2 regions of the Brevibacillus sp. MS2.2 genome follow, and region 2 is predicted to be linked to the other one. Evidence: a T-box and tRNA genes for the amino acid it is inferred to sense, from the RefSeq annotation. Region 2 holds a T-box; the other holds one or more tRNA genes.
The links. A T-box is a leader RNA that pairs with one kind of tRNA and senses whether it is charged. The one in region 2 lies ahead of serS (serine--tRNA ligase), so its partner is inferred to be a tRNA-Ser.
Positions count from the first base shown of each region.

Region 1: it has a tRNA-Ser gene. The T-box ahead of serS (serine--tRNA ligase) is inferred to sense a tRNA for this amino acid. The anticodon was not compared.

Region 1 covers NZ_JABSUZ010000008.1:76,127-80,372, forward strand. Annotated here, with positions in the region: gene HP568_RS09485 (EamA family transporter) at 1-70, shown strand, start outside; gene HP568_RS09490 (DinB family protein) at 220-684, shown strand; gene HP568_RS09495 (glyoxalase superfamily protein) at 681-1,049, shown strand; tRNA gene HP568_RS09500 (tRNA-His) at 1,129-1,204, opposite strand; tRNA gene HP568_RS09505 (tRNA-Leu) at 1,222-1,308, opposite strand; tRNA gene HP568_RS09510 (tRNA-Val) at 1,318-1,393, opposite strand; tRNA gene HP568_RS09515 (tRNA-Glu) at 1,454-1,527, opposite strand; tRNA gene HP568_RS09520 (tRNA-Ser) at 1,536-1,628, opposite strand; gene thiM (hydroxyethylthiazole kinase) at 2,514-3,323, opposite strand; gene HP568_RS09535 (hypothetical protein) at 3,289-3,831, opposite strand; gene HP568_RS09540 (RtcB family protein) at 4,114-4,246, opposite strand, start outside.
Region 2 covers NZ_JABSUZ010000031.1:63,776-68,021, reverse strand. Annotated here, with positions in the region: gene HP568_RS23015 (D-alanyl-D-alanine carboxypeptidase family protein) at 1-112, shown strand, start outside; gene pdxS (pyridoxal 5'-phosphate synthase lyase subunit PdxS) at 219-1,103, shown strand; gene pdxT (pyridoxal 5'-phosphate synthase glutaminase subunit PdxT) at 1,114-1,689, shown strand; T-box leader at 1,817-2,042, shown strand; gene serS (serine--tRNA ligase) at 2,095-3,375, shown strand; gene aceB (malate synthase A) at 3,795-4,246, shown strand, end outside.

The sequences.
Region 1 (4,246 bases), on a different contig from region 2:
TTGTGTACCGCAAGTAAGATGGCGGAAACTATTCTCCCCTTCTCACGCCCTCGAGCAGGAAAGAATGTAGCGCCGTTTCCCATACACAGCATACTAAAAAGCGTGCAGATGAGCTGGTTCTGCACGCTTTTTTGTTCGTACACCCCTTCTTACTAGAAGGAAGTAGCTTATCTGACTCGAATCTATTTCCTAAGACTGCCACTCAAAAGGGGGAAATGTATGGAAAAGCGGCACAGGGTGCTATTCCAGCAGCTAGAGGATTATCGACAGGAGACGTTAAAAGCAATCGCTGGTTTGACGGATGAAGATGCGAACATCATTCCCGATGGTTTTTCCAACAATATCTTGTGGAATCTAGGGCACATCTATCTCGATCAGTATTTATGGATCGCTCACCTTACAAAAGAAACGATCCCAATCCCCCCTGGCTTCAACGAATGGTTCAACTTCGGGACAAAACCTGCTGACTGGGATACACCACCACCGAATCTTGAAGTGCTCGTCACGTTATTACAAGAACAACCTCAGAAGATCCAAGCTGCTTACAAGGATCGATTAGAAGAAGAATTTCCCGCAACGGAATCCGGCATGCATACGATTGCACAAGTGCTTGTCCGAACGATTTTTCACGAAGGGGTGCACCTCGCCTCCCTCAATACAATCAGGAGGTTTCTTGGCAAATGAATCAGATCATAACACCTATTTTTCGCATGTTTGACGTTGAGAAGGCAAGAGAGTTTTATGTGGAGTTTCTAGGGTTTCAGATTGATTGGGAGCATCGTTACGAGGATCACTTTCCTTTATACATGCAAATTTCCTCACCATCATGCACGCTTCATCTGTCTGAGCATCACGGGGATGCTTGTCCTGGCTCAGCGATTCGGGTACAGGTAGAGAACATTGAGCTTTTTCATCAGTCACTGTTGCGTCAAGGATACATGTACGCTCGTCCCGGTCTAGAAGAGACGCCGTGGGGAACGCTTGAAGTGAGCGTGACCGATCCTTTTGGCAATCGCCTTCATTTTTATCAGCCTGTTGATCATACGTAGACGGATACTAAGAAAGCCCAGCCGGAGTTCCTTTACAGGAGCCACCGCTGGGCTATTTCATTTTACATTTAAACATATATGGGGCGATCGATGGGACTTGAACCCACGAGTGCCGGAGCCACAATCCGGTGCGTTAACCCCTTCGCCACGACCGCCATATATAGGGTTTGCTTGGTGCGGTCGAGAGGACTTGAACCTCCACGGTGTTGCCACCACTAGAACCTGAATCTAGCGCGTCTGCCAATTCCGCCACGACCGCATATAAAAATGGTGGAGGCTGACGGGATCGAACCGCCGACCCTCTGCTTGTAAGGCAGATGCTCTCCCAGCTGAGCTAAGCCTCCCTACCCCAAACAAGTTGTTGGGGCCCCGCAAAGCAATTGCTTGACTATGCGGGATATAAGTGACCCGTAGGGGATTCGAACCCCTGTATGACAGCGTGAAAGGCTGCTGTGTTAAACCGCTTCACCAACGGGCCAGGTATGATGGCGGATGGAGTGGGATTTGAACCCACGAGACGGTTCGACACCGCCTACACGATTTCCAATCGTGCTCCTTCGGCCGCTCGGACATCCATCCATCAAGCCTGTAAGCGTTCGCTTCGGCAAGAATTAATCTATCATATTCACAACATGATTTCAAGTGATATTTTGAAAGTTTTCCCCTTGGTTGACCTCCGTGCCATTCATATCAGGCGATTATCTATCGAAACGAAAAAAGGGAGATTGCCTAAAGCAACATCACTTCCTGTTCAATATGATACAAGTAGTATCCCTTTACAAAACGGAGTGATGCCAGTTGTCAAAAAGAAAACGCCGTTCAGTAGGCTTCCCCTGTTTGTACGGAAACTGGTGTGGGCCTGGATGCTCCGGGCCGGGTGCGCCAATTGATGACGTCGACAGATGTTGCAAGAGGCATGATGATTGCTATCAAAAGCATGGCTATTTTTCTTGTCATTGCGATCAGGAGCTCGTACGCTGCCTTCGAAATAAAGTAAATAACTCAACAGAAAAAGGGAGAATGGCCGGTCTCATCTCGAATTTTTTCTCTCGAACAGGATGCTTTCCCAGCAATCCCCGCTAGTTTTTTCTGAATCATTTTCCTTGTCAGTTTTCATCCCAAAAACGGTAACAACTTGGACATGAATCAGACATAATTCCCTTGTTTTTCCTTGTATTTTTTTGGTACTCTATTGAATGTCCAAGGAGGGTACGCAGCGTGGAATTGCACATACGAACAGACGCCAGTGTGGCGCTGACGTTAAAGAGAGAAATTATTTGTCATGGTATTTCCCGTTTTTATGTCCGTCCATACGATGATGATCAAGTAGAATTTATATTCCTAGCACTATCAGAGCACCAGAAGAAGCTGCTGTCCTATTCATTACGAAATTACAGCTACTCTCTAACATATCTAGCTTAATCTTCTACGGCCATTTTTCTCCCCTTTTTTAAAGGGGAATTTTTATTGTTTTTTTTCGATGTACCCAAAAAGGCGAACATCCTCTGGGGTCAAGTTATGCAACGCATTCAAAAATTCGACTTGGAAACTGCCTGGCCCTACTCCTGCTGCTTTCTCTGCTGCCAGCTGCGCAGCAACACCGTAGCATACCAATGCTGCAGCTCCGGCGATCAGCTTGTCATTTGCAATGGCTGCAAACGCTCCCATAACAGATGTTAACAAGCAGCCAGTTCCGGTCACCTTCGTTAAGATTGGATGACCATTATGGATCGAGTATGTTGTTTCTCCATCCGAAACCACATCGACCTTGCCCGTAATCGCAACGATTGTCCCAAGCTTTCTCGCTGCTTCTTTCGCTAGGTCCGCGACATCTCCTCCCGCTTTCTTCGCATCTACCCCTTTAATTTCCCAGCGCTCCCCGATGACATTGGCAATCTCGGCAGCATTTCCTCTTATGAGGGTTAGGTCGAGTTCCTGCGCAAGATGTTGACTTGTCTCGGTTCGGTACAATGTTGCTCCCGCTCCCACTGGATCAAACAAAACAGGCACGCCATGCTGATTCGCCGATTTTCCTGCGATCAGCATCGCTTCGATCTCATGCTCGTTCAATGTCCCTATATTCAATACAAGAGCTCCGGCGATCTTTGCCATGTCTGCCACCTCTTGTTTGGCGTACGCCATGACAGGTGATGCACCAAGAGCTAACAAGCCGTTCGCTGTAAAGTTCGTGACAACTACGTTCGTCATGTTATGTACAAGAGGATTTTCCTCGCGCACTTTAATTAGCAATTGTCCGATTGTCTCCAGAATCATGATCGTTACCCCTTTCCTCTTGAACGGCGACTCGTGGAATCATCTTGTACACCTCGATGACATCCCCTAATATAGAATGCTCTTGCATGACGCCAATGATGATATACGAATGTTTTATGATGGGTAATTCGCGCATGTCAGCTACAATTTTCCACACTTTCCCATCATCATCCGTCACACTAGCACTGAAGGAGACTCTTCCCGCCCCTTCTTTCAAGATGTCCACGGCATCCACAACTCCACATATTTTCATCCGATCATCTGGATGCATGATCCGGTTTTCCTCGACCCATTTTAGCTTCATTTCTTCTACTTTTAATGTTTTCCATCGATCAAGGAACTCCCAGTCTTTGGAATGCGGAAATATATGCTTCGTTTGCTCAAGGAAGGTGTTGTACTCTCCGTGCAGTTGATCTACATAATCATCTACATCCTCAGAAATCACGCGAATCGAATCTTCCCCGCATGTACGGATGTGGTGGGCCAGGTATTTGAAGGACTCGATCATGTCAAAGTTCCCCCAACCCCAGGCCTGTTCGCCGAAAACTCCCCCCCGGGTTCGGCATTTTAGGCAGGTGAAGTAATAGTATGTAGGCATATCTGTTCCCCTATCTCCCCTATTTTGTCTCTCTTTTGGTATCGGTTGAGGAAGCGAAGCAATTTATGTTACATTCGAACCTATTTTTTGAAACTTCTCACGCAATTTGTTCACAATTTAACTTGTAGTATTTAGTGTAAGTTAAATCACAAAAGGTGGCTCCCCCCAAATTTATCGGGAAGCCACTCTTCATTATACTCCTTTTATGGCAATAAGAGGGTTACATTTTGCGACGACAGATGCAAGATTTGCACCCACAACCGAATCGATGATTTGATCCACATCTTTATAGGCTTGCGGGCATTCATCAAGGATGGAAGCGAGC
Region 2 (4,246 bases):
TGTGGATATCGTAGCAGGACAGGCAGTAGAGGAAGCCAGCTGGATTCGTCTGTTCTTCCGCAGCATCATAGAGTTTTTCAGCAATTTGTTTAGCAGTGGAACAGGAAATTAAATAACTATTGTTTTCCCCTACATCTATCGTTTACAATGACGGTAACTGGAACCATAACACCGCATAACAGTTTCGGTTCTGACTCATGATGTAGGGGGTATTTGTAATGGTACAAGTAGGAACGTCCCGCGTTAAAAGAGGTATGGCTGAAATGCAAAAGGGCGGCGTCATTATGGACGTCGTGAATGCTGAACAAGCAAAAATTGCAGAAGCAGCGGGTGCTGTTGCTGTAATGGCTTTGGAGCGTGTACCGTCTGACATTCGTGCAGCTGGTGGAGTTGCGCGTATGGCTGACCTTAGCATTGTAGAGGAAGTACTGAATGCTGTTTCGATTCCTGTTATGGCGAAAGCTCGTATCGGTCATTTTGTTGAAGCGCGTGTTCTCGAGTCTCTGGGTGTAGATTACCTCGATGAGAGTGAAGTACTCACACCAGCAGATGACTTGTACCATATCAATAAAAAAGAGTTCACTGTACCGTTTGTATGTGGTGCCCGTGATCTGGGTGAAGCGCTCCGCCGTATTGGTGAAGGTGCATCCATGATCCGCACAAAAGGTGAGCCAGGAACCGGAAACATTGTAGAGGCTGTTCGTCATATGCGTACGATGATGTCCCAAATCCGTAAAGTGCAAGCCATGTCCTACGATGAACTGATGGCGGAAGCTAAAAACCTGGGTGCCCCATACGAACTGCTTGAAGAGGTACACAAAACAGGTAAGCTGCCAGTCGTAAACTTCGCAGCAGGTGGAGTAGCAACACCAGCAGATGCTGCCCTGATGATGCAATTGGGCTCCGATGGCGTGTTTGTAGGCTCTGGTATCTTTAAATCAGAGAATCCAGAGAAGTTTGCTCGCGCGATTGTGGAAGCGACTACCCACTACACGGATTACGAACTGATTGCTCGCGTATCCAAAGGCTTGGGAACGGCAATGCCAGGAATCGAAATCTCCAAAATTCGTGAAGCTGATCGCATGCAAGAGCGCGGCTGGTAAGGTGAGTAGCATGAAAATCGGCGTACTCGCTCTACAAGGAGCTGTAGCAGAACATGTGCGAATGCTAGAAGAGGTTGGTGCCACAGCCGTCCCGGTCAAAAAAGTAGAAGAACTGGATGACCTCGACGGGCTGGTCATTCCCGGCGGAGAGAGCACCACGATTAGCAAGCTGATGCACAAGTACGGATTCATGGAGGCGGTTCAAGAGTTCGGTAAGGCGAACAAGCCGATCTTCGGAACTTGCGCAGGAGCGATTCTTCTGGCAAAACAGATTCAAGGACAAGACGATTGCCATTTAGGCTTGATGGAGATCAAAGTTGAGCGGAATGCCTTTGGTCGCCAAAAGGAAAGCTTTGAAGTCTTGATGCCTGTTGCGGGTGTGGCAGCAGATTACCCGGCAGTGTTCATCCGGGCACCGTATATTATGGAAGTGGGAGAGAATGGTCAAGTCTTGGCGAAGCACGAAGACAAGATTGTTGTCGCCCGAAGCGGTCACTATTTGGCAGCAGCCTTTCATCCAGAATTGACCGAAGATACAAGACTGCATAAATACTTCCTCGACATGGTCAAGGAATACAGAAGCTAGTTGTCATATCGGAAGATCGGCCGTTAAAAAGGCGCCGATCTTCTTTTTTCTGTAAAGATCGAGGTGGGCTGCTCTTTACATACGTATAGAACCTGTAGTACAGTTAACAATAATAGTATTCATGAATGAGAATGCGATGATGAGAACAAGTACTTCACAAGAGCCAGGCCTAGAGAGTCGGTGGTAGGTGCAAACCGATCCGGTCATGTGAAGGAATCCATCTCGGAGTGGCAAAGGAACAACAACTTTGCCCGGAACCGTCCCGTTATGACGGAAGAGTGGGCATATGCATGAAGGATTGCTGCATGTGTCAACGAGGGTGGCAACGCGGGTATACAACACTCGTCCCTTACCAGGGGACGGGTGTTTTTTGTTTTTTTCAATACGATTCGGAGGGATTTACACATGTTGGACGTAAAAGTATTACGCCAGGATTTGGAAGAAGTAAAACACCGTTTGGCTCACCGCAATGAAGATATTTCTGCGTTGGATCAATTTGTGGAAGTAGATGAAAAGCGTCGCGAAGTCATCCAAGAAGCAGAAGCGCTGAAAAATAAGCGTAACACGGTATCCGAGCAAGTAGCGGTTATGAAACGCAATAAGGAAAATGCAGACCATCTGATCGCTGAAATGAAAGAAGTAAATGAGCGCATCAAGGCTTTGGATGAAGAGCTGCGCCAACTGGATGAGCAGCTGGAGTTCATTTTGCTGAGCCTCCCGAACCTGCCGCATGAGAGCACGCCGATCGGTACGACAGAAGACGATAACGTGATTGCCTGGACATGGGGAGAGCCACGTGCATTTGACTTCGAGATTAAGCCTCACTGGGAGCTCGCTAGCCAAGCAGGCATCCTCGATTTTGAAACGGCGGCAAAAGTAACAGGTAGCCGTTTTGTTTTCTATAAAGGCATGGGAGCACGCCTGGAGCGCGCACTGATGAACTTCATGATGGATTTGCACTCGAATGAGCATGGCTATGAAGAAGTGATCCCGCCGTATATCGTCAACCGTACGAGCATGACGGGAACGGGTCAATTGCCTAAGTTCGAAGAGGATGCGTTCAAAATCGAGGGACCAGATTACTTCCTGATTCCAACCGCAGAGGTGCCGGTCACCAATATGCATCGTGATGAGATTATGGATGGAGCGGATCTCCCTCGCTACTACACTGCTTTCAGCGCATGTTTCCGTTCGGAAGCGGGTTCTGCGGGCCGTGATACGCGTGGGTTGATTCGTCAGCATCAATTCAACAAAGTTGAGCTGGTGAAATTCGTGAAACCAGAAGAGTCTTATGAAGAGCTCGACAAACTGGTGAAAAACGCTGAAAAGGTGCTTCAACTGCTTGGTCTGCCATACCGTGTCCTGAGCATGTGTACAGGCGATCTAGGATTTACTGCTGCGAAGAAATTCGACCTGGAAGTTTGGATTCCAAGCGGCGGCACATACCGTGAAATCTCGTCTTGCTCGAACTTTGAAGATTTCCAAGCGCGCCGTGCCAATATTCGTTTCCGTCGCGATACGAAATCGAAGCCGGAATTTGTGCATACATTGAATGGGTCTGGTTTGGCGATTGGACGTACAGTAGCAGCGATCTTGGAGAACTACCAAGAGGCAGACGGAACAATCGTGGTTCCAGAAGTTCTTCGTCCGTACATGGGCGGAGTAGATAAGATTGCACCGAAGTAATAAGCGAGAGATTTGGAAAGCAGCTCTTGATCCATAACGGGTCAAGGGCTGTTTTATATTGTGTACTAATACAGGTGGATTTTTTCAAAAAACGTGTTGCACTGTACTAATCTCTGTTATATAATAAAAACAAATTTTAAGAATATTGTTTTAATACAGAAATGGAGGAATGGAGAATGGACTGCTATCGATGTGAAGGAAACGGAGAACAAAATTGCCCAAAATGTGGAGGCGTTGGTCATGATGCCAACGGAGCGGCTTGCCACAATTGCTTGGGAGACGGGCATGTAAGCTGCAGCCATTGCAGTGGCAGTGGGTATCAGGAGTAAGGACATTTTTTTGCTACTACTGTTATATAATAAAAAATATTTTACTTATCTGTACCATAATAACTTTGAATTGAGGGAGGAGGAGCTGTTTTGACTACCGTACCAACGAATCCATATCCGCTGGGGGTTCAGATTTCCGGTGAGATGCACCCCGGTTATCAAGATATCCTGACACCAGAAGCAATCCAATTTGTAATGAAGCTGGAGCAAAAGTTTGGCGAAAGACGCCAGCAATTGTTGGCTAAACGTGTGGAGCGTCAATTGCAGATTGATGCAGGTCAACTGCCCGATTTTCTACAGGAAACAGCGGACATTCGTAAAGGAGATTGGACTGTTGCTCCATTGCCCAAAGATTTGCAAGACAGACGGGTGGAGATTACGGGACCTTCGGGTGACCGGAAAATGGTCATCAATGCGCTGAACTCGGGTGCTCGGCTTTTCATGGCTGATTTTGAGGACGCGAACTCACCGACCTGGGAGAACACCATCCAAGGCCAAATCAACATGAAGGATGCGGTACGCCGCAATATCTCTTACATCAG